DNA from 3 places in the Psychrobacillus sp. FJAT-21963 genome. Region 3 is predicted to be linked to each of the others. Evidence: riboswitches for the same ligand, from Rfam matches in the RefSeq annotation. Region 3 holds a riboswitch; each other region holds the start of a gene.
What was found. A riboswitch is a leader RNA that binds a small molecule or an ion and turns the genes downstream of it on or off. The one in region 3 is predicted to bind lysine.
Positions count from the first base shown of each region.

Region 1: another riboswitch for lysine. It lies ahead of AN959_RS17850 (Na+/H+ antiporter NhaC family protein); the one in region 3 lies ahead of AN959_RS13210 (transporter substrate-binding domain-containing protein).
Region 2: another riboswitch for lysine. It lies ahead of AN959_RS13700 (aspartate kinase); the one in region 3 lies ahead of AN959_RS13210 (transporter substrate-binding domain-containing protein).

Region 1 is NZ_LJIY01000009.1:253,803-264,441, forward strand. It holds gene AN959_RS17830 (DUF72 domain-containing protein) at 1-310, shown strand, start outside; gene AN959_RS17835 (sulfite exporter TauE/SafE family protein) at 310-1,128, shown strand; gene AN959_RS17840 (bifunctional UDP-sugar hydrolase/5'-nucleotidase) at 1,150-2,511, shown strand; gene yunB (sporulation protein YunB) at 2,560-3,339, shown strand; lysine riboswitch at 3,382-3,565, shown strand; gene AN959_RS17850 (Na+/H+ antiporter NhaC family protein) at 3,671-5,242, shown strand; gene lipA (lipoyl synthase) at 5,362-6,297, shown strand; gene AN959_RS17860 (YutD family protein) at 6,312-6,656, shown strand; gene AN959_RS17865 (DUF3055 domain-containing protein) at 6,677-6,943, opposite strand; gene AN959_RS17870 (DUF86 domain-containing protein) at 7,029-7,490, shown strand; gene AN959_RS17875 (TIGR01457 family HAD-type hydrolase) at 7,477-8,241, shown strand; gene AN959_RS17880 (YuzB family protein) at 8,271-8,507, opposite strand; gene AN959_RS17885 (NAD(P)/FAD-dependent oxidoreductase) at 8,634-9,701, shown strand; gene AN959_RS17890 (YuzD family protein) at 9,827-10,159, opposite strand; gene AN959_RS17895 (NifU family protein) at 10,243-10,476, shown strand; gene AN959_RS17900 (DUF2225 domain-containing protein) at 10,499-10,639, opposite strand, start outside.
Region 2 is NZ_LJIY01000006.1:25,438-36,076, forward strand. It holds gene trxA (thioredoxin) at 1-33, shown strand, start outside; gene uvrC (excinuclease ABC subunit UvrC) at 86-1,876, shown strand; lysine riboswitch at 1,915-2,094, shown strand; gene AN959_RS13700 (aspartate kinase) at 2,246-3,463, shown strand; gene AN959_RS13705 (YslB family protein) at 3,514-3,930, opposite strand; gene AN959_RS13710 (succinate dehydrogenase cytochrome b558 subunit) at 4,223-4,834, shown strand; gene sdhA (succinate dehydrogenase flavoprotein subunit) at 4,883-6,643, shown strand; gene sdhB (succinate dehydrogenase iron-sulfur subunit) at 6,646-7,422, shown strand; gene AN959_RS13725 (thioesterase family protein) at 7,550-7,993, shown strand; gene AN959_RS13730 (LuxR C-terminal-related transcriptional regulator) at 8,060-8,290, shown strand; gene AN959_RS13735 (MarR family winged helix-turn-helix transcriptional regulator) at 8,368-8,826, shown strand; gene racE (glutamate racemase) at 8,837-9,634, shown strand; gene rph (ribonuclease PH) at 9,707-10,471, shown strand; gene AN959_RS13750 (XTP/dITP diphosphatase) at 10,468-10,639, shown strand, end outside.
Region 3 is NZ_LJIY01000005.1:148,289-158,927, reverse strand. It holds gene AN959_RS13215 (cytosine permease) at 80-1,480, opposite strand; lysine riboswitch at 1,774-1,957, shown strand; gene AN959_RS13210 (transporter substrate-binding domain-containing protein) at 2,085-2,930, shown strand; gene AN959_RS13205 (amino acid ABC transporter permease) at 2,991-3,746, shown strand; gene AN959_RS13200 (amino acid ABC transporter ATP-binding protein) at 3,766-4,500, shown strand; gene AN959_RS13195 (copper resistance protein CopC) at 4,891-5,421, shown strand; gene AN959_RS13190 (copper resistance D family protein) at 5,425-6,513, shown strand; gene AN959_RS13185 (MFS transporter) at 6,563-7,753, opposite strand; gene AN959_RS13180 (MarR family winged helix-turn-helix transcriptional regulator) at 7,750-8,184, opposite strand; gene AN959_RS13175 (heme oxygenase) at 8,417-8,755, opposite strand; gene AN959_RS13170 (TraB/GumN family protein) at 8,975-10,141, shown strand; gene tatA (twin-arginine translocase TatA/TatE family subunit) at 10,278-10,478, opposite strand; gene tatC (twin-arginine translocase subunit TatC) at 10,579-10,639, opposite strand, start outside.

The sequences.
Region 1 (10,639 bases), on a different contig from region 3:
TCCTATTTGCACTTCAGAAAAAGTACTTGTGAGACTCCATGGAAGAAATACATATGGATGGATAAATCCAGGGGATAGTGAAAAATGGCGAGAAGTACGATATTTATATGATTATAATAAAGAAGAACTTTTTGACATTCAAAAGATTTGCGAGGAATTACATATTAACACAAAAGAAGTAGTGGTATTATTTAATAATAATTCTGGTGGGCATGCAGCAAAAAATGCAAAAACCTTTCAACAGATGCTTGGAATAGAATTTGAAGGTTTAGCTCCAAAACAATTAGATTTATTTGATGGAGGGATATAATGGAGTGGATTATACTAGTTTTAGCTGGTCTTTTCTCCGGAATAGTTGGAGCATTAGTAGGTTTAGGTGGCGGAGTAATTTTAGTGCCAGCTGTATTATTTTTTGGAACGACTCTTGCTTTAATACCTAATATCACACCTCAAAGTGTGGTTGGCCTATCTGTGATTATGATGATTTTCACTGGTCTATCGTCCACACTTTCTTACATGAAAACGAAGACGGTTGATTTTAAAAGCGGATTTATATTTTTTATAGGAAGTATTCCAGGGACGATTTTAGGAGCGTGGGTAAATAAAGGGTTAGATTTACCATCCTTTAATTTATATTTTGGTATTTTACTTATTATTCTATCAACCCTTCTGCTTGTAAGAGATCGATTAAAACCAGTTAAGTGGTTTGTTGAAAATGGTAGCAAAAAGACATTCACAGATGATAAAGATACATATGTTTATGGATATCCAATTTGGTTTGCCATCCTATTAACATTTGGTGTAGGATTCGCATCTGGATTATTTGGAATTGGTGGAGGGTCCATCATTGTTCCTGCTATGATCCTTTTATTTTTATTTCCACCACATGTGGCAGTGGCTACGTCTATGTTTATGGTATTTTTATCTTCCATCATCAATTCTATAACGCATATCTCCCTTGGAAATGTGCCGTGGCTTTATACGATACCAGTTATTCCTGCAGCTTATATTGGCGCGAAATTGGGTGCCAGATTAAATAAAAAACTTAATTCGGATACGCTTGTCGTTGCTTTGCGAATTATTTTGCTATTATTAGGAGTTCGATCCATTATAGCTGGTCTTATGTAAAATCAAAAAGGTGGGTTTATGTTGAGAGAAACTATTCATATTTATCATACAAATGATTTGCATAGTCATTTAGAAAACTGGCCGACTATACATCAGTTTCTCTCCGATAGACAAAAAATGCATGAAGGACATGATTCATATCTCATTTTAGATATTGGTGACCATATTGATCGATCTAATACCTTTACTGAAGGTACTTTGGGAAGAGGAAATGTAGATTTACTAAATGAAGCTGGTTATGATTATGTCACCATTGGAAATAATGAAGGTATTACTCTTAGTCATGAAGAATTAGACAGTATGTATGCTAATGCAAATTTTGAAGTGGTTGTTTCGAACTTTACAGATCAATATGGCATCATTCCATCATGGATACTCCCATATAAAATTCACAAAACTGCCTCTGGAATTCATATTGGAGTTGTAGCTGCTACAGCAGACTTTGGAATTTATTATGAAAAGTTAGGTTGGCATATTCAGCAGCCGATTAATCGACTAAAAGAAGTTTGTGAAGAAATACGGCATAAAGTAGATATCATTCTATGTATGTCACACCTTGGTATGTCCCAAGACGAAATAATTACAGAGGAAATACCGCAAATTGATGTAATTTTTGGCGCTCACACACATCATTTTTTTGATGAGGGAAAAATGCTGAATGGTACGCTGCAGGCCGCTGCTGGCAAGTATGGAGCCTTTGTAGGGAAAGTTACAATAGAATTTGACCATAACCTTAGGGAAGTTACTTCTAAAAAAGCTGTTCTTTATCCAATAGAAACGCTGCAAATCCCTGAGAATAATGCGGAACAATTAGAAACTTGGGAGCATATTGGAAAAAGCAAACTAGCTTACCCACTTTTTGCGAATCAAACATTATTAAAGAAAGATTGGTTCCATTCATCAAGTATGTCTGATTTCTTTGCTAATGCATTACTAGCTTTTACAGGAGCTGATTGTGCCATGTTCCCAGCAGGCATTTTCTTAACCGATTTACAAAAAGGGATTGTTACTGCTGGTGATTTGCATAGACTTCTTCCTCATCCCATTAATCCATGTGTTGTAAGTTTAACTGGAGCAGAATTGATGGAAACCGTTGAGTTATCCAAAAATGAAAAGTGGCCACTTCTTGAAGTAAAAGGTTTAGGATTCAGAGGGAAATATTTGGGTGCTATACAATTTAACCAACTATACGAGGATGAAGAAGGCGATGTATACGTAAAAGGAGAACTCGTAAAACTTGAAAAAACCTATTATCTTGCAACACTAGATATGTTCACGTTTGGCTATTTCTTTCCAGCCTTTAAATTTGCGACGAAGCAGTATTTTATGCCTGAATTCATACGGGACGTGTTAAAGTGGTACGGTCAAAAAAATGAAATATAGTCATTTAAAATCCTCCAGTTACATATAAATAACTAGGGGGATTTTTTTTTGTTGTTCTATCGTAAAAAGAAAAGAATCAAGTTTTTAAATATGCAGCGTAAATTAGCCATTTTTCTAGCTTGCTTTATCCTTTCTGTAGCGGGTTTGTTTTATTGGATCAATGCTCGCTTAACTCCAACTTATCTGCAATATGCAGAGGTACAAACGAACAAAATTGCTTCCATGGTGATAAGTAAAGCGATTAACACTAGAATTGCTAATGTGTTAGATGTAAATGACATTATTGAGCATGTTCCATCCGAAAGTGCTAATAATATGGTGACGACAAAATTTAACACGGAAATAATTAATCGAGTTTTGTCTGATACCCAAAGTTTAGTACAATCTCATTTAGAGCAAGCGGAAAAGGGTAATCTATCAAGCTTACCTTATTTAGATGATATTGAGTATGATAAACAAACAATGGAAGATCAAGGTGGGGTCGTATTTTTTGTACCAATGGGGCAGGCAGCTAATATACCCCTAATCGGAAACTTAGGTCCAAAGATTCCCATTCGATTTCATGTGATTGGAAACGTTCAATCAACCGTTGAACAAAGTATTGATGAGTTTGGAATAAACAATGCTTTTGTAGAGATAAGTATTCTATTAAAAGTAAACGTTCAAATAATTGTTCCACTTGCCAGTAAGATGAGTACGGTCGAACAAAGGATTCCGGTCGCGATGGGTTTAATACAAGGTCAAGTTCCACAAATATATACAAAAGGGGAAGGTGGAAACCCTCCTTCTGTCGAAGTACCAATAAATCCATTACCAAAACAAGAATGATTGCAAGAGCTTACTTTTGATGTTAAAGTAATAGATGCAAAATGAATAGGTAGAGGCTGCATTGCTTAATAGTACTATACGTGAGGATGACAACGTAGATCGTTTAGGAAAGGAAGCAATGCCGAAATTAAATGTTCATGTCCTATAACATTTAGTTGGGGTTATTTTAAAGAGGAATAACACTGCCATTTATATGGAATCATATAAATGGTGAGCTACAGAGTATGAATGAAAGTATAATCTTGAATTCTATAGTAGAGGCCAGCCATTCTTTTTGGTTGGCCTTTTTGTTTACTGTTCTGTGCCTCCGCCTGAAAAGGAGGAAACTATTTTGGAAAGTACTATATTTTCTTTACTACCACCATTATTAGCAATCATTATGGTTCTTGTAACGAAAAGAGTTTTATTATCACTCGGAGTTGGTATTGTATCTGCCTCTCTTTTAGTAGAAGGCTTTGACCCGATAGATTCTTTACTATTGCTATGGGAATCATTTAAAGTATCTTTTTGGGATGAAGGTTTAAACACATCTAATATTTACATTTTATTATTTATCTTATTTTTAGGTATTATTACTGCTTTAGTTGGTTTGTCTGGTGGAAGCACAGCTTTTGCGGCTTGGGCTGTTAAACGAATTAAAACTAGAAGAGGCTCCAAATTACTTACAGCGTTTCTAGGAATAATTATCTTTGTAGATGACTATTTTAATGCCTTAGCAGTTGGCCAAATTGCTAGACCTATCACTGATAGTCATCGCGTTTCGCGAGTAAAATTAGCTTATTTTATTGATTCTACATCTGCCCCAGTATGTGTAATAGCGCCCGTCTCAAGTTGGGGAGCATTTTTAATAAGCCAATTGGGTGTTATTTTTGCAACTCATGCGGTTACTTCCTATACACCTCTTGAGGCTTTTATGTTAATGGCTCCTATGAACTTTTATGTTATTGCTACCCTTGCCATCGTTTTCTTTATGGCGTGGACTGACTTTGATTTAATGCCAATGAGGAAGCACGAAAAGATTGCAAAAGAAACAGGGAAGTTATTCGACACAAGTAAACCTAATCCAGGTGAGCTACAAGGTAATTTTCCAGAAAACAAATATGGAGAAGTTAAGGACTTGTTATTACCAATAATTACATTAATTGTGATAACACTAGTATCTATGTTTTGGACAGGTTATCAAAACTCAAATCAAGAACTCAATATATTTGTAGTTTTTGAAAATACGGATGTTCCTATTTCTTTATTTATTAGTGGACTATTAGCTACAATACTCGCTGTATTATTATACTTACGTCAGCTAAAATATAATCCAACAGCAAAGATTAATTTTATTTGGAAAGCTTTAGTTACTGGAATAAGTTCCATGTTACCAGCAATATTCATCTTAATATTTGCATGGTCATTATCATTTTTAATCGAAACTATTGGAACTGGCCAATATTTAGCCAACTTAGTTGCTGAAAACAATATACCGGTTGGAGTAATTCCAGTCTTACTATTTGTCCTAACAGCGATCATGGCTTTTGCAACAGGTTCATCATGGGGTTCTTTCGGAATATTACTCCCTATTGGTGCTAGCATTATCATGGCAATAGAACCCGAGCTATTGCTTCCTGTATTGTCTGCTGTTTTAGCAGGAGCAGTTTTTGGTGATCATTGTTCACCAATCTCTGATACAACAATAATGTCAGCAACAGGGGCTGGTGTAAATGTTATAGATCATGTCATGACACAATTGCCATATGCCATAATTAGCGCTGTAATAGCTGCTTTCGGTTATTTAATATTAGGTTTAACTGGATCTGTTATTATAGGATTCGTATCGGTTGTATTGATCCTAATCATGTTGTTTTTAGTGTGGAATTTTAAATCAAAAAAAGAAGACTTTAAACAGGGCTAAAACTAGCTCTGTTTTTTTATAATCATGCGTTAAACTAGGAATGAGAAGGTTGTTTGAATTAAAATAATATGTTACATTGACAACAGTGTAGTTAGTTTAAAGAATGGGGTCGATATGAAGTGACATCGTGTAAACCAACGAAATCAGAGCATCAACGTAAACCAGATTGGTTAAAGATAAAGTTAAATACAAATGAGGACTATAAAGGTCTTAAAAAGTTAATGCGTGAAAATAATTTACATACAGTTTGTGAAGAAGCAAGATGCCCAAATATTCATGAATGTTGGGGATCACGGAGAACAGCTACTTTTATGATTCTTGGAGCAGTTTGTACTCGTGCTTGCCGTTTTTGTGCAGTTAAAACAGGTCTTCCAAATGAGCTAGATTTAGCAGAACCTGAACGTGTAGCAGATTCGGTAGTTATTATGAACTTAAAGCATGTTGTTGTTACAGCTGTTGCCCGTGATGACTTAAAAGATGGTGGTTCAGAAGTTTTTGCAGAAACTATTCGTGCGATTCGTCGGAAAAATCCATTTACAACTATTGAAGTGTTACCTTCTGATATGGGTGGGATTGAGCAAAACATTCGTAATATTATGGATGCGAAACCAGATATTTTAAACCATAATATTGAAACGGTACGCCGCTTAACTCCAAGAGTTCGTGCAAGAGCAAAATATGACCGTTCACTTGAACTGTTGCGCCGCGCTAAAGAAATGCAACCGAATATACCTACGAAGTCTTCTTTAATGTTAGGATTAGGAGAAACACATGAAGAGATTTTAGAAGTTATGGATGACCTACGTGCAAATAACGTAGACATTATGACAATCGGTCAATACTTGCAACCAACGAAAAAACATTTACCAGTACAAAAGTATTATTCACCAGCTGAATTTGGTGAACTTCGCAAAATAGCAATGAGTAAAGGATTCTCTCACTGTGAAGCTGGTCCACTTGTAAGAAGTAGTTATCATGCGGATGAGCAAGTAAATGCTGCAGCAAAACAAAGACAAGCACAAGGTGAGGAACTACTAGCTACTCAAAATAGCTAATGGATGGTGATCAAATGATTATTGCAGAAGGATATACGTATGAAGTCATAGAAGATTACCGAGAAGCTTTTAAGGAAGAAGCTTTTTTAGAAAGATATAGTGAAATATTGTCCAAATATGACTTTATAATGGGTGACTGGGGCTATGGTCAGCTTCGTTTAAAGGGCTTTTTTGAAGATAGAAACCATAAAGCTACATTTGATACAAAAATAAGTACAATGAAAGACTATTTATATGAGTATTGTAACTTTGGTTGTGCCTATTTTTTAGTAAAGAAAACTGGAGTGGCACCTAAAGTAGTACCGGTTGTTGAAACAGTTGAACAGATACAAGAAAACCTTGAGCAAGATCATCAATGATGATCTAGACTCAAGGTTTTTTAGTTGAGTAATTCACTCAAGTAATCTCTTAATTCTTTAGCTTCTTCTTCTGTTCTATTAAATACGTGTTCTAGATATCCTGGTTCTTCCAAATCGTCTGGTCCAAGTATTGCAGCTCTTCCGTATTGGATATCCATCACAAGAACTTTACCAAAAAAACGAGAGCTTTGTAGGACAGCTAAGTCATAGCGTTGTGATTCGCCTGTGAATCCTACAAATCTTGTTTTAGTATCTTCCACATCATCATATAAGAAAAACCGTTCCATCTTGTGACACTCCTTCCTACCTCTCAATTATGGTACTATAGAATAGAAGACAATATCAACTGAACAAAAACTAGGAGGCATTTCGATGTATTTTGTTGATCGAAAAAAAATCGCAACTACTTTAACTCACATGAAAACTTTACTTGATTTATTGGAAACTAAAACAGATTGGAACAATGACCAAATCTCAAAATTGGCTCTTGAACGTGTAGGTCATAATATTATTGAGTCTATTATTGATGTGGGCAATTCAATGATCGATGGGTTCATTATGCGAGACCCAGGTGGTTATGATGATATTATTGATATTTTGACGGATGAAAAAGTTATAACAGCAGAAATGGATGCTCCTTTAAAAGAGGTTATCGAATTTAGAAAAGTACTTGTCCGTGATTTTCACTCAGTCAATGATACACAATTATATAAAGTTCTCTTATCAAACATTACTTATTTGAAGGAATTTCCAGTGAAAGTAGAAAACTACTTAGTGAATGAACTTGGCCCAGTTTCTGCATTTTTACCGGAGGATTCCAATGTCCAATTATAAGGCATACTGTTTAGATTTAGATGGCACAGTTTATAGAGGAGAAACGCCGATTATAGAGGCAGTTGAATTCATTCACTATTTACAAGGAAAAGGTATAGAACCTTTTTTTGTGACGAATAACTCATCCATGACTCAAAAACAATTACAGCAAAAGCTTGCAAAGATGAATATTCACACGGAAACGGATCATATCGTCTCTTCATCAATTGCTGCTGCTAATTATATAGAAGAACATTTTCCAGGAAAATCTGTTTTTATGATAGGAGAAAGTGGCTTACAAGATGCACTAGAGTCTAAACAAATTATGCGAACAGATGATTTAGCAGAAGTTGTTGTGATGGGAATCGATCGACAAATCAATTACGAGAAGTTTGCAATTGCTTGTCTTTCAGTTCGTGCAGGAGCTGCTTTCTTATCAACGAATAGTGATCACGCATTTCCTAGCGAAAGGGGTTTTCTTCCTGGGAATGGTGCTTTTACTAAATTGGTGGAATACTCCACTGGGGTGGATGCTTTGTTTATGGGAAAACCACAGCCATTTATGCTAGAGTATATTCAAAAACAATTTGGGTATAAAAAAGAAGAAATGGTTATGATTGGTGACAATTATCTTACAGATGTTTTAACAGGCATTAATATGGGTATTCATACAGTGCATGTAAATAGTGGTGTAAACAGTACGGAAGAAGTACGACAAAAAATTGCTCAACCAACGTATTTTTTAGAATCATTATGTGAATGGATAATATAAAAAAAGACTGCGATATTGCTCGCAGTCTTTTAAAATAAAGGATTTTCCTCAATGTATTTATATATGTTTGTAACAAGTTCACTTGGAGTGTCTGCTTCGACAACGTCGCCGTTGACAATAGCGAAAAAAGTTTCAGAGCACAATGAGCAATAGCTTAAACAACCATAATCTAATACATCTAAATTCGGATCTTGTTCTAAAATATCATAAGCTTCTTGTGAACCATTTGCAAGGTTGCTTATGCAAAATTCAACCATTGGATTCATAGCTGTCACCTCACTACTTCGTCATGCTACTCTTTTTTTATTCATTCGTCAATGTAGAAGTCTTATTGTGAAATCCATCACAATCATTTATAATTTGAAGTGACATTTAGAGATGAGGGATATAATATGCGAAAGTTAGTATTGTTAGGTGGAGGATATGGTAATATGCGTATTTTACTTCGTTTATTGCCAAATAACTTACCAGATGATGTAGAAATCACATTAATTGACCGAACGCCATTTCATAGTTTAAAGACTGAGTTTTATGCGTTAGCAGCTGGTACAGCTTCTGATCAAGAAATTCGAGTAGCATTTCCGGAAAGCGGAAAGTTAACGATAAAGTATGGAGAAGTTTTAGAAATTGATGTAGATAGTAAACAAGTTTTATTAGAAGATGGGCAAGCTGTCGGATACGACGATCTAGTTATAGGTCTAGGGTGTGAAGATAAGTATCATAGTGTACCTGGTGCAGATGAATTTACTTATAGCATTCAGACAATCGGGCGTTCTCGTGATACATACAACAAACTAGGTGGACTTCCTTCAGGTTCAGTAGTTGGGATTGTTGGTGCGGGACTTAGCGGTATTGAGCTTGCAAGTGAACTTCGTGAAAGTCGTCCAGATTTGAGGATCAAACTTTTTGATCGTAGTGAACGTGTATTAAGAGATTTTCCTGAACGATTAAGTAAGTATGTAAAAAAATGGTTTGACACTAATGATGTAGAAGTTGTAAGCAACTCGAATATTACAAAGGTAGAGCCAAATAAATTATACAATCATCAAGAAGTTATTCCTGTAGACGTTGTAGTATGGACTGCAGGAATTCAACCTGCTGCACCGGTACGTGCATTACCAGGCGAAAAAGACAAATCGGGTCGTGTCATTTTAACACAGTATCATGATTTACCAAGCTACGAAAATGTATTTGTCGTAGGGGACTGTGCTTCACTTCCTTTTGCACCAAGTGCGCAACTTGCGGAAGAACAAGCAGAACAGATTGTAAAAGTATTGCAAGCACGTTGGAAGGGACAAGCTCTTCCAGAGAACATGCCTGAAATTAAGCTTAAAGGCTTTATGGGCTCTCTTGGTAAAAAACAGGGATTTGCTTACTTAGCAGATATTTCTGTAACAGGTCGTATCGCAAGACTAATGAAATCAGGATTGCTATGGATGTATAAGCGACACAATGGATAAGTGCTTTTCGAAACCTCTGCTACAAGAGAATATTTGAACTTTAAAAAGCTTCGAAGCGTTGGTAGTATCAACACTTCGAAGCTTTAAAAATTTATGAATTGGTGAATCGATCTATAAATCTATTGCTATTCTTTTTCACTAACATAGCCATACTTCTCAAGGGCTGCATATACTGGTTTTAATTGAATATATCCTTCACCAATGATTTCTTCATTGAGCATAACAAGAGGGTAGAAAAATTCGTCATCAGCAATTCTATTAGCAATGGTTTGATGTTTTTCATTCTCAATTGGCTTTTCAATATCGATATAAGTGAATGTTACTTGGTGATTTGGAAATTTTCTATCGATTGCAGCTTGTAGCCATTCGTATGTATCCTTAGAGGATGGTGCATTTAAGCAACTTGCACAAACTATATCAGCACCGAAGATTTCTATATTAATTGCTTGAGTTGTCATATGAACAGTTCTCCTTCGAATTCTTTATTGGATTTTTTTCTTACTTCACATTATAATGATTATAGCGAAAGGAGTCGATAGATATGACAGATACAATAAATGAACAAGTACAAGAAGTTTTAGATAAATTACGCCCATTTTTACTTCGTGATGGGGGAGACTGTGAACTTGTAGACGTTGAAGACGGTATTGTTAAACTACGCCTTTTAGGAGCTTGCGGAAGCTGCCCAAGTTCAACGATTACATTAAAAGCAGGTATTGAACGTGCACTATTGGAAGAAGTTCCAGGTGTAGTAGAAGTAGAACAAGTATTTTAATAAGACATTTTAAAAAGAAGCCTTACATTAAGGCTTCTTTTTCTTTGTTCTCACGTATTTCTTGCCAACGTTCTTTTGCCATTTCAATTACTTTTGGTTCGATAGATGTACTTTGTTTTTCAATTACTTTTGAAAAATATCTTGTAGCATATTCGATATCACC
Region 2 (10,639 bases), on a different contig from region 3:
GCATTAGTTCAATTTGTAGAAAAAAACGCATAATATTAAACCGGGTGTCCTGAATGGTGCCCGGTTTTTTTAAACAGGTGATAATATGAATGATTTGATTCAACAGAAGTGTGCAATTTTACCAGATCAACCTGGTTGTTATTTAATGAAGGATCGACAAGGTACTATTATTTATGTCGGTAAAGCTAAGATACTAAAAAATCGTGTGCGTTCTTATTTTACTGGATCTCACGATGGAAAAACCCAAAGACTTGTTCAAGAAATAGTTGACTTCGAATATATCGTTACATCGTCTGAATTAGAAGCATTAATACTCGAGCTTCATCTTATTAAAAAACATGACCCAAAGTATAATATCATGCTAAAGGACGATAAGACGTACCCATACATTAAAATTACAGCTGAAAAGAACCCTAAACTTATTATTACAAGACAGGTTAAAAAAGATAAAGGGAAATATTTTGGCCCCTATCCTAATTCTCACGCCGCTCATGAAACAAAAAAGCTATTGGACAGATTATATCCATTACGTAAATGTCAGAAAATGCCTAATCGTGTTTGCCTATATTATCACATGGGACAATGTCTAGCACCATGCGTGAAAAAAATAGAGGAATCCACTTATAACGAAATAATTCAAGAGATATCTAGCTTCTTAAATGGCGGACATACAACTGTGAAGAATAATCTGACGGAAAAAATGAATGCTGCTGCCGAAAGCTTAGAATTTGAGCGTGCTAAGGAATATCGAGATCAAATATCTCATATTGAACAAGTGATGGAAAAACAAAAAATGACAATGAATGACTTTACTAGTCGAGATGTATTTGGGTATTTCGTTGACAAAGGGTGGATGTGTGTCCAAGTATTCTTTGTTCGACAAGGGAAGTTAATCGAAAGGGATGTTTCTTTATTTCCTATTTATCGTGATCCAGAGGAAGAGTTTCTAACATTTTTAGGTCAGTTTTATGCAAAACCCGAACATATCAAGCCAAGAGAAATTTTTGTGCCAAATAGTACAGATTTGCATTTAGCAACTGAATTACTAGAAATGAAAGTTATAATACCTCAAAAAGGAACCAAAAAGAATTTAGTAGATCTCGCAGAGAAAAATGCAGTGTTGGCTTTGAATGAGAAATTTCATCTTATTGAGAGACAAGAAGAACGTACTATTGGTGCTGTAGAAGAATTAGGCGACTTAATGGGTATCGCAATTCCAAGTCGAATTGAAGCTTTTGATAATTCGCATATACATGGAACGGATGCAGTATCAGCAATGGTTGTTTTTGTTGATGGTAGAGCATATAAAAAAGATTATCGAAAATATAAAACAAGAACAGCTGCCAAACATGATGATTATGGAGCGATGCGTGAAGTAGTAAGAAGAAGATACACAAGAGTTTTAAAAGAAAACTTGCCTTTGCCTGATTTAATCATTATTGATGGTGGAAAAGGTCAAATAGAGGCTGCACGAGAGGTTATCGAAGATGAATTAGGATTAGATATTCCTATTGCAGGTCTTGCGAAAGATGGAAAACATCAAACTTCCCAGTTGCTATTTGGAGATCCCATGGAAATTATAGCGATGAAACGAACAAGTGAAGCGTTTTACCTATTACAGCGAATACAAGATGAAGTACATCGTTTTGCAATTACATTTCATCGACAACAGCGTGGAAAACATACAATTGCTTCTTCATTAGATGGTATCGAAGGAATTGGGCCAAAGAGAAAGACATTATTATTAAAGCATTTTGGTTCCATTAAGAAAATGCAAGCGGCTAGTAAAGAAGAATTCATGGAGGCAGGGCTTCCTGAAAAGTTAGCAGATATAATGATCGCTCATTTTCAGAAAAAGTTATTGTCTTCTGAATAGTCTTATGTTATGGTTGAAACAATTTAATATTCACTTTAAGTGAAGATAGAGGTGCGAATTGACAAGAGTACTCAGCAGAAGGATGAAAAGATCCTGTGATGGTTGAGGAAAGGGTCGTTCGCCGAAACATAGAAAAGCTTTTCCTTTTCTTATGTTGGTTCTGCATTTAATAAATGTAGAATTGTCAGAATGCAATATTCTGGAGGGCTATCTCACATGGACAATTCTTTTGACCGTGTATGGGACAAAGCTTTTCACAATATGTGAGAAGCTTTTTTTATTCAGTTATCGTCCCAACTCCAGCGCCTTATTATGATGCAAACATAGGCGGTTGCATTGATAGATAATGAAATAAGGGAGAAGATGTTCATGAGTAAAATCGTAATGAAATTTGGTGGTACTTCCGTTGCCACTACAGAAAAAATTGCTAACGTTGCTAGAAGAATTCAAATGGAGAAAGAAAAAGGTAATGAGGTTGTAGTAGTTGTCTCAGCTATGGGAAAATCTACAGATGAACTAGTGGATTTGGCGAACGAGTTATCGGATGCACCATCAAAAAGGGAAATGGATATGCTTCTATCAACAGGAGAACAGATCACCATGTCTCTATTGGCCATCAAATTAAGTACTTTAGGAATAGATGCAATTTCTTTAACTGGATGGCAAGCAGGATTACAGACAGATGATGTACATAGAAATGCCAAAATCCTTACGCTCGATCCTTCCAAAATTTTGGACAATCTTTCGGAAGATAAGGTAGTGATTGTTGCAGGTTTTCAAGGTATTTCCACACAGGGAGACATTACAACGCTCGGTAGAGGTGGCTCAGATACCTCCGCAGTGGCAATTGCAGCTTCTATCGGGGCAGAAATTTGTGATATCTACACAGATGTAGATGGAATATATACTTCAGATCCCCGATATATCAAAAATGCCCGGAAACTGGAGCAACTTGAATATGATGAAATGTTAGAACTTGCCAACTTAGGTGCAGGTGTATTACATCCAAGAGCAGTTGAATTTGCAAAAAACTACAAGATACCATTACGTGTACGCCCAAGTTTTAGTGAGGAAGAGGGTACAATTTTAAAGGAGGAAGTCGATGTGGAAAATAATTTAGTTGTTCGAGGAGTTGCTTTTGAATCCGATATAGTCCGTTTAACAATCGAATATGAAGTACCGTTTAATGGGTCTTTAGCTTCTATATTTACGACACTTGCAGCAAATCATATAGATGTTGATATAATCGTGCAGTCGATAGTGGACGGTGTAAAACCAGCAGTTTCATTTTCTATCAAAAAAGAATCATTAGCGGAAGCGATTACGGTGTTGGAATCCAATAAACAAAATCTTGGCTTTACATTTGCTGACTTTGAAGTAGGTCTGGCAAAAGTCTCGATCGTTGGCTCGGGTATGGTTTCTAATCCCGGTGTTGCTGCCCAAATGTTCGATCGTCTTCGAAAAGAAAATATTCCTGTGAAGATGGTAAGCACATCAGAAATAAAAGTATCTGTCGTCGTACCTCAAACGGATATGATTTCAGCGGCTAATGCCTTACACAATGAATTTGGTTTAGAGTTTGCATAACAAACAAAAAAGCAATGTACGGTTTTTTTGTACATTGCTTTTTTGCATCATTATAAAATAGTAGTTTTTAAGTCCCATTTAACTTGAAAAGTGACGATTCCATTTTTCTTTTGCTGTTCGTCATAGCATTCTGTTAAATAACCACCAATTTTCTGCTGTTGTTCAGCTAAAAAACCAGCTTCTAATCGATGACTTCTGCCTTTCCCGCTTTGTGGCAAATTTAAGGTTTGTAAAGTATAAAAAGCGGAATCTTTTGTCGTTTTTTCTAAAACTAAAATTCCCCAACCTGCTTCTTGAAAGAAAGAGGAGGCCTCTTCCATCGAATATAGGGGAAATTTGCGGGCTAGGTCTTTCCCTGCCCAATATAGAATATCTTTTTCATGTTTTCCGAGAATAGAAGCAAGAACGTGATCGCGTATTAATTCATATCCAAAGGAAGTTACATGTGAATGTTCCTTTTCATCCAAGTAGCAACCCTTCTTTCTAAGCTAAATTCTAATAATCTAGTTTATTTTATCATAAAAAAATTTCACTTGGTAAGGGTATATAGTATGTGAAAAAATAGTCTAATCATTATAGGGAAATGAATCATTTTACATTTTGAATAGTGGGAAAGAAATCTTGACGCTCTAGAGTGTTGAGAGTACAATGGATATGTCATAAATTCGAAACATGATGATGTGAGTACGGAATGAATCCTATTGTTCTATTACAATAGTAATCATTGCGTCAATTGTAAATCTGAGGGGGGTAACTGTTTTGTCGAAAGATCGCGAATTTTACTGGCGCCGACTACATTCACTATTAGGAATTATTCCTGTTGGATTGTTTTTGACGCAACATTTGATCATTAACCATTTTGCTACTAAAGGACCAGAAGCATTTAATGGGGCAACACACTTTATGGAGAGTCTTCCATTCTTATTATTCTTGGAAGTCTTTGTAATTTACTTACCGTTGATGTTCCATGCATTTTACGGGGTTTATATTGCATTTACTGCAAAAAATAATCCGAAAAACTTTGGAACACTTCGTAATTATTTGTTCATTTTACAACGTTTCACTGGAATCTTTCTTGTTGTATTCATCGCTTGGCATGTATTTGAAACAAGATTCCAAGCAGCTATTGGAGCGAAAGAAGTTAATTTTAACATGATGGTTGAAATTTTATCAAACCCATGGATGTTAGGCTTCTATATAGTAGGTGTAATTTCTGCTACCTTCCACTTAGCAAATGGTATTTGGTCATTCCTTGTAAGCTGGGGAATTACTCAATCTGCAAAATCACAACAAATTGTTACTTATGTAACATTAATAATCTTCCTAGCGTTATCTGTAGTTGGTGTACAAGCTCTTCTTGCGTTCGTATAAGATCCTTCTACACGTTCAACTACTATTAAAATGAGGAGTGAGATTGACATGGCAAAAAGTAAACTTATTGTTGTCGGTGGTGGATTAGCCGGATTAATGGCAACAATGAAAGCGGCCGAAGATGGTACGCATGTAGATCTATTTTCATTAGTTCCTGTAAAACGCTCACACTCTGTTTGTGCACAAGGCGGTATTAACGGGGCTGTAAATACAAAAGGTGAAGGAGATTCACCAGCAGTACATTTAGATGACACTGTTTATGGCGGAGACTTCTTAGCAAACCAAGGTCCAGTAAAAGCAATGACTGATGCTGCACCTGGAATTATAAATTTATTTGATCGTATGGGTGTAATGTTTAACCGTACACCTGAAGGATTATTAGACTTCCGTCGTTTTGGTGGTACATTGATGCACCGTACAGCGTTTGCTGGTGCAACGACTGGTCAACAACTTCTATATGCTTTGGACGAGCAAGTACGTCGTTTCGAGGTAGACGGTCTTGTTACAAAATTCGAAGGATGGGAATTCCTTGGAATAATTAAAGATAGCGAAGGTGTTTGTCGCGGTATTAAAGCACAAAACCTTAAAACTATGGAAATTCGTGCTTTCCGTGGAGATGCTGTTATCATGGCTACTGGTGGTCCTGGTATTATCTTTGGTAAAACAACTAACTCTATTATTAACACTGGTTCTGCAGCTTCTATCGTTTATCAACAAGGTGCATATTATTCAAACGGGGAATTTATACAAATTCATCCTACTGCAATACCTGGTGATGATAAACTACGATTAATGTCAGAATCTGCACGTGGTGAAGGTGGACGTATTTGGACTTACAAAGACGGTAAACCTTGGTACTTCCTTGAAGAGAAATATCCTGCCTACGGAAATCTAGTTCCACGTGATATTGCAACACGTGAAATTTTCGACGTATGTGTTAACCAAAAACTAGGTATTAATGGCGAAAACATGGTTTACTTAGATCTTTCACATAAAGATCCTCATGAACTAGATGTTAAACTTGGTGGTATCATTGAAATTTACGAAAAATTCACTGGTGATGACCCTCGTAAAGTTCCAATGAAAATCTTCCCAGCTGTTCATTACTCTATGGGCGGACTTTGGGTTGATGAAGATCAAATGACTAATATTCCTGGTTTATTTGCTGCAGGTGAATGTGATTATTCACAACATGGTGCTAACCGTTTAGGAGCTAACTCATTACTTTCTGCTGTATTTGGTGGAAGTGTAGCTGGTCCTAATGCAGTTAAATATATGAGAAATCTTGATTCTCATGCAGAAGATATGGATTCTACTATTTTCGATGCAGAGGTTCAACTTGAGCAAGAGAAATGGGATAAAACGTTAGCGATGAAAGGTACTGAAAATGCTTACTTACTTCATAAAGAGTTAGGTGAGTGGATGACTGATAATGTAACGGTTGTACGTTACAATGACAAACTTGAAGCTACCGATAAAAAAATCCAAGAATTACTAGAGCGCTACGAGAATATCAATATGGATGATACGCAAAAATGGTCAAACCAAGGCGCTTCATTTACTCGTCAATTAAAAAATATGCTATACTTAGCACGCGTTATTACGATAGGTGCACTAAAACGTAATGAAAGTCGTGGAGCACATTACAAACCAGATTTCCCAGAACGTAATGATGAGGAATTCTTGAAAACAACAATGGCTAAGTTTGATCCAGCTACTGGTGCTCCTGTTATTTATTATGAAGAAGTAGATGTATCACTTGTTCCACCTCGTAAACGTGATTATTCTTCTACGAAAGGAGAAAAATAAAAATGGTTACAGCGACAGAAACAAAAAAAGTTGCTTTTGAGATTCTCCGCCAAGATACTCCTGAATCTACACCGTATTGGGAAAAGTTCGAAGTGAACTATCGTCCTAATATGAACGTTATCTCTGCCTTAATGGAAATTCGTCAAAATCCAGTCAATGCTGATGGAAAAGCGACGTCTCCAGTAACATGGGATATGAACTGTCTAGAGGAAGTATGCGGAGCTTGTTCAATGGTTATAAATGATAAGCCACGTCAATCATGTTCAGCACTTGTTGATCAATTGACTCAACCTATTCGTTTGGCACCAATGAAAACATTCCCAGTAGTTCGTGACCTTCAAGTTGATAGAACTCGTATGTTTGATTCTTTGAAAAAAGTAAAAGCATGGGTTCCAATTGATGGATCATACGAACTTGGAGAAGGTCCTCGTATGCCGGAACGTAAGCGTCAGTGGGCGTATGAATTATCTAAATGTATGACTTGTGGTGTTTGTTTGGAAGCTTGTCCTAATGTTAATAGCGGTTCTAACTTTATTGGACCAGCACCACTTTCACAAGTACGTTTATTTAACGCTCACCCAACAGGTTCTATGAACAAGGATGAAAGATTAAACGCAATTATGGGAGACGGAGGCCTTGCAAACTGTGGTAACGCACAAAACTGTGTAGTTGCATGTCCAAAAGGTATTCCGTTAACAACATCCATTGCAGCTTTAAACCGTGATACAACTGTTCAAATGTTCAAAAACTTCTTCGGAAGCGATCACATGGTCGATTAATTGTAGAAATCGTTTTCTAAGAGCACTATAAAGTAAAATCTGTGTAGAATTTAGTATTCTATGCAGATTTTTTATTTTTTTGCTATAATAAATGAATTAATATTCAGTTATTAGGAGGATGGTTTATATGAGAGCTAGTTACATAGAAGATATAAAAAGTTGGGAGCAGGAATTTACTTTTTATTCAGAAGTAAGTGTTCGTTTTTCAGAAACAGATATGTTCGGACATTTAAATAATACGGTGACTTTTGCGTATTTTGAGTATGCACGTATTGAGTTTCTAAAACATATAAAGTTAATGAATGATTGGCTAAACCCTACTAATGAAACCATCCCAGTTGTTGCTGATTTGCAATGCGATTACTTGAGACAAGTGTTTTTCGATGAAAAGCTTCGGATTTATGTGAAAATCAATTCTGTAGGTTCTTCATCCATAGATATCCATTATATGGCTAAAAATGTGAAGCAGGAAATCGTCTTCACTGGAAGAGGTACGATGGTACAAATTGATAAAAAAACAGGAAAAGGATCAAAATGGTCCGAAGAAAAATTAAAAGTTTTTAATAAGTAGGCATCACTAGCCGTCACCTACTTTCCCCATGCTACATACGTTAGTAGAAGAGTGGATAGGGGGGCTATGGCATTGTATGATAGTAATCAGCATCGATCAATACTGACGAGCAGGGAACGTCAAATATTTCAGTTATTAGTAGAGGATTATTCTACAAAAGAAATATCTGTACAGTTATCTATAAGTGAAAAAACAGTAAGAAATCATATTTCCAATACGATACAAAAATTAGGAGTATCGGGTAGGTCACAAGCGATTGTCGAATTATTACGATTAGGTGAACTATCGTTGAATTAATTAGAATCCTTGCCATTTTCCTCAGAACACGTCACAATAATAAATAGAACGTAATGTTTTGAGGAGTGAAGGATTAAATGGCAGATGAAACAAAAAATGCACACCATGATCATCAAGAGGTTGCTTTTTTAGAAAAAGAACTTAGACATATATCGGGCATCATCAAGCAAAAAGGGCGTCAAATTTTAAATGCCTATACAATAACTCCCCCACAGTTTGTGGCACTTCAATGGCTCTTGGAGCAAGGAGATATGACAATTGGCGATTTATCAAATAAAATGTATTTAGCTTTTAGTACAACGACCGATTTAATCGACCGGATGGAAAGAAGCGAACTGGTTCAAAGAATTAGAGATGATCAAGATCGTCGTGTAGTGCGAATACATTTATTAAAAGAAGGCGAACGTATCATTGAAGAAGTAATAGCTAAAAGACAAAATTATTTAGAAGACATACTAAAACAATTTAACAAAGACGAAGTAGCAAATCTATCTACATTATTAGAAAAATTACATCAAGAGATGAAAAAGAACTGAGGAATTAAAAGTGAAAGCCCCGATTGGCGTTATAGACTCTGGAGTTGGCGGTTTAACAGTCGCAAAAGAAATTATGCGACTTTTGCCGAATGAAGAAATTATTTATATTGGTGATACTGCAAGATGTCCATATGGACCGCGTTCAAGCGGAGAAGTACGTAAGTTTACATGGCAATTAGCAACTGCCTTATCTAAAATGAACATTAAAATGCTGGTCATTGCTTGTAATACAGCAACGGCCGTTGCACTTGATTCTTTAAGCAAAAAAATGCCCTTTCCAGTAATTGGTGTTATTTTTCCAGGCGCACGTGCGGCGATGAAAGCTACAAAAAAAAATGAAATTGTAGTCTTAGGTACAAGCGGTACAATAAAAAGTGGGGCTTATGAAGAGGCTATAACTGCTCTGAATTCATCGAGTAAAGTTATACCGCTTGCATGCCCTACTTTCGTGCCTCTTGTGGAAAGCAATGAGTATGAAGGGGAATTTGCCCGTAACATGGTATTTAACACGTTATTACCATTGCAAAATGAACAATTTGATACGGTCATCCTTGGATGTACACATTACCCTTTATTACAAAAATACATAGAGGAAGCTGTTGGCCCTCAGGTAAAGGTGCTTTCCTCGGCAGAGGAAACAGCACAGGAAGTATTAGAGTACTTGGATTATCATCAAATGCATAATCCACTTTCGGGTAACAAGCAGCCAATATTCTATACAACTGGCTCTATTCCAATCTTTAAGACAATTGTCGAGAAGTGGTTAGTACTGCAAAATGCGGATGTAAGAACAATTTCATTTACATGACCCTGTTAACTTGAGAATCCTCGAATAGCGGGGTCTTATTTTGCTTGATGAGTAATAAAAAAGGAGAAGTATATGACAACAAGAACTGATGGTAGAAATGTAGATCAACTAAGGGATATACAAATAGAAACAAATTATTTAATTCATCCAGAAGGCTCCGTATTAATAACAGTTGGACGAACAAAGGTCATTTGTAACGCAACGATCGAAGATAGAGTGCCACCTTTTTTAAGAGGACAAGGTAAGGGCTGGATTACTGCAGAATATTCTATGCTTCCACGAGCTACGCAATCTCGTACACAACGAGAAGCATCAAAAGGTAAAGTAACAGGTCGTACGATGGAAATACAACGTCTAATAGGACGAGCGTTGCGTTCGGTAGTCGACCTAGAAAGTATTGGTGAAAAAACTATTTGGATTGATTGTGATGTTATCCAAGCGGACGGAGGAACTAGAACAGCTAGTATAACAGGAGCATTTGTTGCTTTAACGATTGCACTTGGTAAATTGTATGAAGAAAAGAACTTGCCAGTATTTCCTGTGCGTCATTATTTAGCAGCGACAAGTGTTGGAATTATTGATAATGTTGGTGTTGTATTAGATTTAAACTACGAGGAAGATTCTTCAGCAGCGGTGGATATGAACATTGTTCAAACAAGTAGTGGAGAGTATGTGGAACTACAAGGCACTGGGGAAGAAGCAACTTTTTCGAAAAAAGAGTTATTGGAACTGCTTGAGTTTGGAGAGATTGGTATTCAACAACTAATGAGTGTTCAACGAAATGCACTTGGAGAGTTGGCCAATAAAATCGGTGATAAAGGTCAGGTGTTAGAATGAAAAAAATTATTATTGCAACAAAAAACAAAGGAAAAGCAAAAGATTTTGAAGCACTATTTGGACCACTTGGCTATGAAGTCTTAACTTTGCATGATGTTGCGGAAGATATGGATGTAGAAGAAACTGGCACTACATTTGAAGAAAATGCATTGTTAAAGGCGACAGCCC
Region 3 (10,639 bases):
GGCTATCTGGAAGTTAATAAAATGAAGGGTAAGCTGATTGAATGGTTAATAGTTGCGGGTAGAAAAAATCTTTTAACTATTATGCAATATAATCTTCCTTAGGAATGTCATTAGGAAGCTTTTTGCTATAATATTTACCTTTTGTAAAAATGGCTAAAATCACGGTGAGAATAGCTGCTAGAAGTGCTGCGAAGAATGCCGCAGTACTTTCCAGAAATGATCCCATATAACCTAGTGCGGCTATCGTACCTAAACCACTTGAGATAAGTAAAGATACTACTCCAACAGGATTCCATTTATATAAATATTCGTGTCGAGCCTCGTAATAACCTGGCCCAATTTTTAATAGTTTTTTCACGATCATGGCATCCGTAACTAGAATCGATGCCCAAGCGAGTAAAAAGACTCCTTGGAATGTCATGGCTGTATCTAAATGATCCACAATACCACCTAACATCAAGCCTATTGCACAAATACCTGAGACAACAACCCAAAATCGTCTGCCTGGTGTAAATCTAAATACGTTCTCGAAGAAGTTAGAAAGTGATAGGGAACTACTGTATATATTGGTAACGTTAATTCTAAGCTGAGTTAACATAGTGAATAATACGCCACCTAAACCTAAGAGAAGAACAATATAAACACCTGGATTTGGTTCACCTAAACGAACACCGAACCATATACCAAGACCACCCATAACTCCAAAACAGAAAATTTGTGGAATAAAACCTATTGCTAAAGAACCAATTTTAATATCCTTTGGCTTAAGAAAACGCGCGTAGTCTGAAGAAAGTAAAGCTGTCAGACCCATTATTCCATGCTGCATTCCTATACAAAGTAGTAAAGCTTGGCCACCCACCTGCACTCCTTCTGGCATATACGTCCAAAATGCTCCTTCATAAACCGATGGAGTGAAGAAAGACACTATGATGGCACACAATAAAAAAATACCGAAAATCGGTAAAGACCATTTTTGTAATTTATCTAGTTGTTTAATGCCAAACCAATTTAATGGAATAACAATAGATCCGAAGAAAATGATTAGTGCCCATTCAGGTAGGGCGGGGAAGAAGGTGTGAACTGCGGAAACTAAAATCAGGCCTTCAAAGGCACAGTACATGATAAAGTTTGTTGCATAAATGAATGAGGTTAACGATGCACCTATGTAACCAAAACCTCCGCCTCTTGATAATAAGTTAACGTTCATCCCGGATTTGGCTGATAGATAAGCTATGAACGTTCCGAGTATACCGGCAACGATTATCGCATATATGGAGGATATGATAGCATTTATAGCCCCGAATTGAAGTGCCATAACGCTTCCCATTTGAAAATAAAAAATTGCCGTTGCGATACCAAATGTGATATTGGTAATACTAAACCAACCCATCTTCCTCTGGTCTCGAGGCACTCGATCTAATGAAAAATCATCTTTCATTTCTTCTGACACTTTGTGATCTGCGACTTTGACAGATCCCATAATATCAACTCCTTTTTTGTATTAATTCATAAAACAACTCACTTCCATTTGTTTGATAAATTCGTCTACCACTTCATCCATAACCTATTATAACAGTAATGCCAACGTTTTTTAAAAATAACGATTGAGATTAGTTAGCTAGAGTTTATTATTTCCTTTAGCGTTTGAAAAAATGTATTTACTTTTAAAAGATTATTTTCAATTCAGAAACTTGTTATTACTTCTAGAATGATTGACAGATAGTATTTCTTATTGTAGACTATGGACAATAATTAAATACGACCTCACTTATGTAGTGGGGTAGAGGCGCGATATTTAACAGTCCTTAGTGGAGTTTGAGAAGCCATGATTCTAGGGAGAAGGAAATGTCGCCGAAGTTTGTAATAGTTCTCGGTATTACTTGCTGGGTCTGTAGTGAATAACTACAGGACTGTCCGCTATAAACATCCCGGTTTATAGTGGTGTGCTATCTCATTTGGGAAAAGTAGAGGATTTAGGGCAACTATACATATTGCGACCTGAGTTCATCTCAGGTCTTTTTTTATGTAAGTTGTCCTTTTTTAGTAGTTAAAAACATAATCATATATAAAAGGAGAGAAATAGAATGAAAAACAAACTAATAGTTTTAGTAATGTTCGTGTCTATCATGATGCTTTTAGCAGCATGTGGGTCAAGTAATACAGAAAATACAGAATCATCATCTTCTAAAGGTGACGACAACACTTTTACAGTTGGTATGGAAGCAGGATATGCTCCATTCAACTGGACTCAATTAGATGATTCAAACGGCGGTGTAAAAATTGACGGCAATGCAGAATATGCAGGTGGATACGATGTAGAAATTGCCAAAAAAATTGCTGAAGGATTAGGAAAAGAGTTAGTTATTGTGAAAACAGAATGGGACGGACTAGTTCCATCCTTAGAGTCAGGTAAAATCGATGCAATTATTGCAGGGATGTCACCGACAGCTGAACGTAAAGAAACAATCGACTTCTCTGAAAACTATTACACGTCTAACTTTGTAATGGTAGTTAAAAAAGGTGGACCTTATGAGGGAGCTACTTCTATTCAAGATTTTAGCGGGGCAAAAGTGTCAGGACAATTAAATACTTCACATTATGGCGTAATAGATCAAATTAAAGGTGTAGAAAAACAACCAGCAATGGATAACTTCCCTGCAATGCGTGTAGCACTAGAATCTGGAATGCTAGATGGTTATGTTTCTGAGCGTCCAGAAGGAATTAGTGCTTCATCAGCGAACGAAAACTTTGCGATGGTTGAATTTACCGATGGATTTGTTGCGGATGAAGAAGAAACAGCAGTTGCAGTTGGACTTAAAAAGGGCAGTGACTTAACAAAACAAATTAATGATATATTGGCGGGCATTTCAGAAGAAGATCGTCAAAACATTATGGATACTGCCATTAAAAATCAACCCGCTTCTGAATAAAGATGAAGTGATACCGGCTGCATCTCTTTGCAGTCGGTTTAATTTTTGAGGAGGATAAGTATGAGCATTGAGTATATAATATCAATGGTTACCAATAACTGGCCGATGTTCCTACGTGGAGCAGGGATGACGCTCTTAATCTCTATCATTGGTACAATCTTTGGAGCCATTATTGGTTTGCTGGCAGGAGTTATTCGAACAATCCCTATGCCAGAACGAAAAGCAAAACGAATTTTCTTGAAGATAGTAAATGCAATTCTAACGATGTATATTGAATTTTTCCGTGGTACACCGATGATTGTACAAGCGATGGTTATCTATTATGGGTCTGCTTTAGCTTTTGGTGTGGATATGGACAGAACTGCTGCAGCTATTTTTATCGTATCTATTAATACGGGGGCATACATGGCCGAGATTGTTCGTGGTGGTGTCATTTCCATTGATAAAGGACAATTTGAATCAGCGCAAGCAATCGGTATGAATCATATACAAACGATGCTTCATGTAGTATTACCACAGGTAGTACGAAATATTTTACCAGCTACAGGAAACCAATTTATTATAAATATTAAAGATACGTCAGTACTGAATGTAATAGGTGTTACAGAACTATACTTCCAAACAAAAACCGTTGCGGGAATCAGCTTCAAATATTTTGAGCCGTTTTTTGTTGCGTGTATTTTGTACTTCGTTATGACGTTTACGGTGACAATCATTTTACGTTATGTTGAAAGAAGATTAGATGGTCCTGAAAATTACAGTATGATTGGTCAACCAACACAAGTCACACTACCAAAAAACAATGCGGGATTATAAAAAGGAAGGAGTGGATAATATGGAAAAAGTAATTGAAATACAACATTTAAATAAATCCTTTGGTAACCATGAAGTATTAAGAGATATAGACTTTTCCGTGAGCAAGGGAGAAGTTGTATGCATCATAGGTTCTTCTGGATCTGGTAAATCCACACTTCTCCGTTGCGTAAATCTATTAGAAAAACCAAGCGGTGGTCAGATTATTTATCATGGTGAAAATATATTAGATGATAAACATGATATCCATGCTTACCGAACAAAGCTAGGAATGGTTTTCCAACAATTTAACTTATTTAATAATCATAATGTGTTAAGTAACTGTGTTGTTGGGCAAGTAAAAGTGTTAAAACGGTCTAAAGAAGAAGCAGAGAAAAAAGCACTCAAATATTTGAAAGTGGTTGGTATGGACCAATATGTGAATGCAAAACCAAGTCAATTATCAGGTGGCCAAAAACAACGTGTTGCAATCGCTCGAGCTTTATCGATGGAACCAGATGTTATGCTGTTTGATGAACCAACCTCCGCTCTGGATCCAGAGATGGTGGGAGAAGTTCTGAAAGTAATGAAGGAACTAGCCGAAACAGGGCTTACTATGTTAATCGTAACGCATGAAATGGAATTTGCAAAAGAAGTTTCCGATCGAGTTGTATTTATGGATAAAGGGGTTATTGCAGAAGAAGGAAGCCCTGAACAAATTTTTAATAATCCAACACAAGAACGAACGAGAGAGTTTTTAAAGCGTACATTAAAATAAGAATTGTATATCCTTTTAGGACAATTTTATTATTATACTTGATTATTATTTGGTTTCCCTTCAACATGAGAAGGGAAGCCTTTTTTATTTTCCTTTATTAAATGGCTAATGTTTTAGCTCGTCATAATGTATGGGATTAAAAATAGACACTTATAGAGTGACACATATAGGACTTAGTTAAAACTTAGTGTTGTTAAAGGGTACAGGACTACTCACTGAAAGTTAACGTAAAAAAAATGTATAATTATCATTGCCAATAAAATAGAATGAATAGTTCTTTTAAAAAATGAGGAGGTTGTTAATGTACCTCTTTTTTTGTTGAAAGTAATTTCATACTTTCCTCACAAAGAGTAGCTATACTAGGTTAAAGATATAATAAGGAGGATTATCATGAAAAAAATAATTTTAGTATCATTTATTTTCATGTTTGCTTTTGCAAATTCAGCTTGGGCACATACAGGATTAGAGAGTTCCAATCCTGAGAGTGGGCAAGTTGTAACAGAAGAACTAAATGAGATTTCCCTCATTTTTGAAGGGAAAATAGAACAAAGTAGCACCTTTGAATTAATGAATTCTAATGGTGAGTCAATTCCAGTTGAAAATATTTCAGTAAATGAAAATCAAATGATTGGAACTTTAGCGATACCTTTAGAGACTGATAGTTATGAAATCGCTTGGAATATCGTTGGAGCAGATGGGCATCCAATTGAAGGAACTGTTCCTTTCACTGTAGAAATTGCTGCAGCGGAAACAACAGAGAACGAGGAAGTAGAACAAGCAGAGACTATAGCAGCACCTAATACAGACCAAGTTGAGCAAACAGAAGAAAGTCAATCTTCATCTAGTACAATTCCTATTATTGTTGTCGCATTGATTGTTATCATTGGTGGGGTCTTCTTCTGGTTACGTAGAAAGATATAATAGATGCTTATGACTGTTGTTAGTGAGGTACTATTATACCTTTGTTTCTCCATTTTGATAGGTAGTTTTCTTATTTCTCTTGTTCCAAGTTCTTTTAAACCTGAGATTCTTGTACAAAGAAGGGTTCAAATTATCGCTACTGTTGGAATTGCACTTTTTTCGTTTATTCCTATTTTGCTGCTTGTCTTGCAATTAGATCAGGAAGAAAATTTTGTAGGAACACTTCAAATGGTCTTAAATACATTTGAAATAGGAAAAGCGTGGTTTTTTACATTCATCGTAGCTAATATGTTATTTATATTTCTTCTTTGGTTTGATGATCAAAAGAATCAGTTATATGCATACGGAGGACTTGCTTTCACTTTCCTTTTAATTTTAGGGTTTGGGTGGGCAAGTCATGCAAGCTCTGTGGGGTACATAAAAGGGTTTATCATTCATACAAGTCATTTTACAGCGGTAACGGTTTGGGTGGGTATTCTACTTGTAGTTAGTTGGTTTTCAAAAGGATTTTCAAACTGGTTGAAGTTTTTAAAATGGTTTTCACCAGTAGCAATCGTATGCTTCATTATTACGATCGCTTCGGGAATAGGGTTAATGACGTTCGTAATGGATTTTGCAACGTATACAGATACCTGGATGCTCTCATATGGACAACTTCTGCTTATTAAACATCTATTCATTATTCCATTGATTGTATATGCAGCTATCAATAGCTTATTCGTTAAAAAGAAATTAATAAAATATCCAAACTTCAACCCTAGACCATGGTCAAAAATAGAGAGCCTAATTATTCTACTCATTTTTTCTGTCACTGCAGCACTTAGCAATCAATCACCCCCTAGTGAAAATACATTTAAAAATGAGGGGCCATCTAGACTGTTCAGTTATTTCTATCAAGGTCAAAACCTTCAAGTAATGCATGTAGAACTAGCATTTAATGCTACAGGTTTTTCTCTATTTGTATTATCTATACTTTTAATAGGCTTAACTATTTACGCTTTTCTTAAAAAAGCACCAGCTTTGATAACTTTCTTTTTAAGCATACTATTTGTCTTTTCAAGTTATTTAGCGTTAATTTTGAGTATTACATAAGAAATAGGCTATCCTCTAAGTTTTATTAGAGGGTAGCCTATTCTTTTTGTTACTCTGTAGCTAAATTAGCTTTTTCTTTTCGTCCATGAAGGAGAAAATATGGAGCAATAGTAAGGAGAATGACTGCTCCTAAAATAACATATAGCAAGCTATATCCAGTAAAGGGAATGATAAAACCAAGAACATATGGTCCAAAACCAAGACCTGCATCCAAGAATATAAAAAATGTAGATGTTGCGAGCCCCATCCGGTGGGGTGGGGTAAGTTTCACAGCCACTGCTTGAGTGGTAGACTGCATATTACCAAAACCAAGTCCAATTAGTACACCAGCTAATAAAAAAGTGAAGCTATTGTTTGCTACACTGAGTAGAAGCATACCAACGCCAAAAATTATAAAAGCAGGATACATAATGTAGTTTGCACCTTTAATATCTAGTAGGCGGCCAGTAACTGGTCTAGATATAAGGATTGCTACAGCATAAACGATAAAGAAGAAACTAGCTGTTTCTACTAAGTCAATTTTTATCGCATAAAAATTAATAAAGGATAGAACACTGGAGTAACAAAATGCAACAGTTAGAATAATGAATGCGATGGGTAAAGCATTTGGTTCCACAAAATTGGATAGTTTAAAACCTTTTGCTTCTTCGTTTTTGATAACCTTTTCAGTTGCAGGTACATGTAGGAAGAAGGACGTTAGGAGACTAATCATTCCTAATGCTAGACAGAAACCGAAAATGACTTGGAAACTAGTATGTTGACTCATATAAATTCCGATGAAAGGTCCAATGGCAGTTGCCAGCGTAGAACTCATACTGAAATAACCAATACCTTCGCCTTTTCTAGACATTGGTATAATTTGTGCAACAATTGTTCCGGCTGCTGTACTCGCTATTCCCAAAGTTAAACCATGAAGGAATCGATTGATTAGTAAGAAAGTTAAGCCGAAATTCACATAATATAAAGAGGTTGTTAGTGTAAATAAAGCTAAACCAACAAATAATGTTTTTTTCCGACCAATAACTTCCATAGGACGACCAATGAAAAGTCGACCAATTAAAGTTCCAATGATAAAAATTCCTGTTATTAAACCTGCTTCACTAGTAGAAGCCTCGTATTCATTTACCGCATAAACGGCTATTGTGACCATCAATAAATAAAAAATTAATATTAATAAAAAGTTAATAGACGATACGACAATAAAATCTTTCGTCCATAGTTTGGCTCTTGATTGATTCATTCGTGTTCACCTTTCGTTAAAATATTTTTTCGTATTTCTTCCATCAAACGAATTGAATTAAGTTGATCCGACTCAGAAATTCCCTTTAAAATATGCTGTTCATACTTATCTACTGTTAGTCGAACCTCTTCATATACTTGTTTGCCTAGTAAGGTCAACTGTATTCTTTTTTCGCGTTTATCTTTACTGGGCATTTGTTCTACAATTCTTAGTTCTTCTAAACGGTTAATTGTTCTTGTGACGGTGGGTTTTTCAACATTTTGGTAATTAGAAAGTTCGACAAGTGTAGCGGAAGACTGATTGGATAAGTAATATATGATGGTCCACTGTGCTCGATACAAGCCGTGTTTAGCCAGTTGTAAATTTAAATGATGCTCAAAAGGACGGTACAAAAGTGAAAATTGACGAAAAAATTCACGATACGTAGTCATAATCTAACACTCCTAAAATAAATTAGTTACCCATGATAATAGTTATCTTGAGTAACTAATTTAATATAACAGAGAATTAATGAGTTGAAAAGACCTTTTATAAAATAGCTATGTAAATGTAATTTATTTCTATGTTGCTCCCGCATCTTTAAAATATCCGTTTATTATAATAAATTAACAAAAAAGCTCCTACTTAACCGTAAGAGAACAGTTAAGTAGGAGCTAATTATCATTATTTAGATGGGAGGGCTTCAATTGTAGAGGCAACTTTTGTAATAACTAGTTCACTTCCTAGAAGTGGTGATTCTTGAGAAGTAGATTTTGATTCGGAATTTGGTCGTTTGTGCGATTCTTTGAAGGCATCACTGTTTTTCCAAGCCTCGAAATTCTCAAGGTTTTCCCAATACATATTTACATTTAACTCATCATATTCTGTAAGGTTTTGTGTAATTGTTACTTCTACTTTTACAAAACCCTCCATTTGTTGTAATGCACCTGGTTTAGTGAAATTAGGTGCCATTTTTTCAGCAAAGCCTGGTTTTGTTTTAATTTTGTTTGTGACAATATACATGTAGCCATTACTCCTTTTCGAGTTATTTGATAAAAACAGTATACCATCTTTTATGTGTTTCACCTTGTAGGACGCGCAGCCCAAAAATTTTCCTCTCTAAACAGTAAAACTTAATTGATATTTATCTTAATCTAATCCATTATTAATAATAGACAGTCTTTTCGTAATCCGTAAATAGAGGATACGCAGAAGAAATATATTCTATGAAGGAAGAATTTTGTGAAAGAAGAAAACATTACTCGCATAAATTTAGATGGCAGAGAATTGATTTTGATCGGAACAGCACATGTCTCCAAACAAAGTGCGGAGCAAGTGAAAGAAGTAATAGAAGCAGAGAAACCAGATTCTGTTTGTATTGAGTTAGATGAACAAAGATATCAATCTGTTATGGACGGAAGTAAATGGAAAGAAACGGATATTTTTAAAGTCATTAAAGAAAAGAAAGCGACATTGCTTCTGATGAATCTAGCAATATCATCTTTTCAAAACCGTTTAGCAAAGCAATTTGAGATAAAACCAGGTCAAGAGATGATTCAAGGAATTGAGTCTGCCAAAGAAACTGGTGCTAATCTTGTGCTTGCAGATCGGAACATACAAACTACGTTTTCTCGTATTTGGCATAATCTCGGATGGTCTGGTAAGGCACAGCTGCTCTCCTCCGTATTCTTTAGTATTTTTAGCAGAGAAACAATTTCAGAAGAAGAATTAGAAAAGATGAAATCACAGGATACGCTCAATGCAGTTCTTGCAGAGTTTACAGAATCATTTCCAAAACTTAAGACTCCTTTAATTGATGAAAGGGATCAGTACTTGGCACAAAAAATTAAAGAAGCTCCTGGGGATAAAGTAGTTGCGGTATTAGGTGCGGCTCACGTTCCAGGTATCTCGAAAGAAATTTATAAAGAACATGATTTGGAAAGACTCAATCAAGTACCACCGAAATCGATTGTTCCTAAAATCCTTGGGTGGGTAATACCAGTGCTTTTAATAGCCATAGTTGTTTACACCTTCTTTGCAAATCCAACTGCGGGCTTGGATCAGGCTTTGAGCTGGGTAATATGGACAGGAAGCTTTGCTGCCATCGGTGCTGCAATTGCTTTTGGACATCCGCTTGCTATACTCTCTGCCTTTATTGCAGCTCCAATAACTACATTACATCCCTTAATAGCGTCGGGATGGGTTTCGGGAATAGTTCAGGCTTATTTCCGACGCCCAAATGTAGGGGATTTTGAAAATCTTTCGGAAGATGTTTTTACGATAAAAGGGTTTTGGCGCAATAAGGTTACACGAATTTTACTAGTAGTTGTTTTAACTAATTTAGTAGGATCAATCGGAACTTTTATTGGTGGGGCAGATGTTATTCGGGTATTTTTTAATAATCTATAATGTAAAACCTCCTTTTTTGCTAAATGGCAAGGAAAGGAGGTTTTATTTTTTTGTAATGGGTTAGGAGTGGATATTATTTCATCTTAAATAAAGGAAATAAAAAACCAACTATTCATAGAATAGCTGGTTTGCCACATTATATTTTCTTTTTAGCGTCTGTATTTTCTTCTAATTTAAATTCTTCTGTAACATCGTCAACGATGTCTTTAGTGGAGTTTTTAAATTCTTTTAACGTTTGACCTACTGCTCTTCCTAACTGAGGAAGTTTAGATGGTCCAAAGACGATTAATGCGATGATTAGAATGATTATTAAACCTGGTACGCCGATGTTTGGCATGGATTGTTCCTCCTTATAGTATGTTACATTTATTCCAATGGCGATGTGTATGCAGTAGTAAACTTATCTTTAGTATAACACGCTTAGGAGAAATTAAGCCCTAGACTTCATTTTCTAATGCCTCTTCTTCCAAAGCTCTTTTTGCTAACTGTTTTTTATAT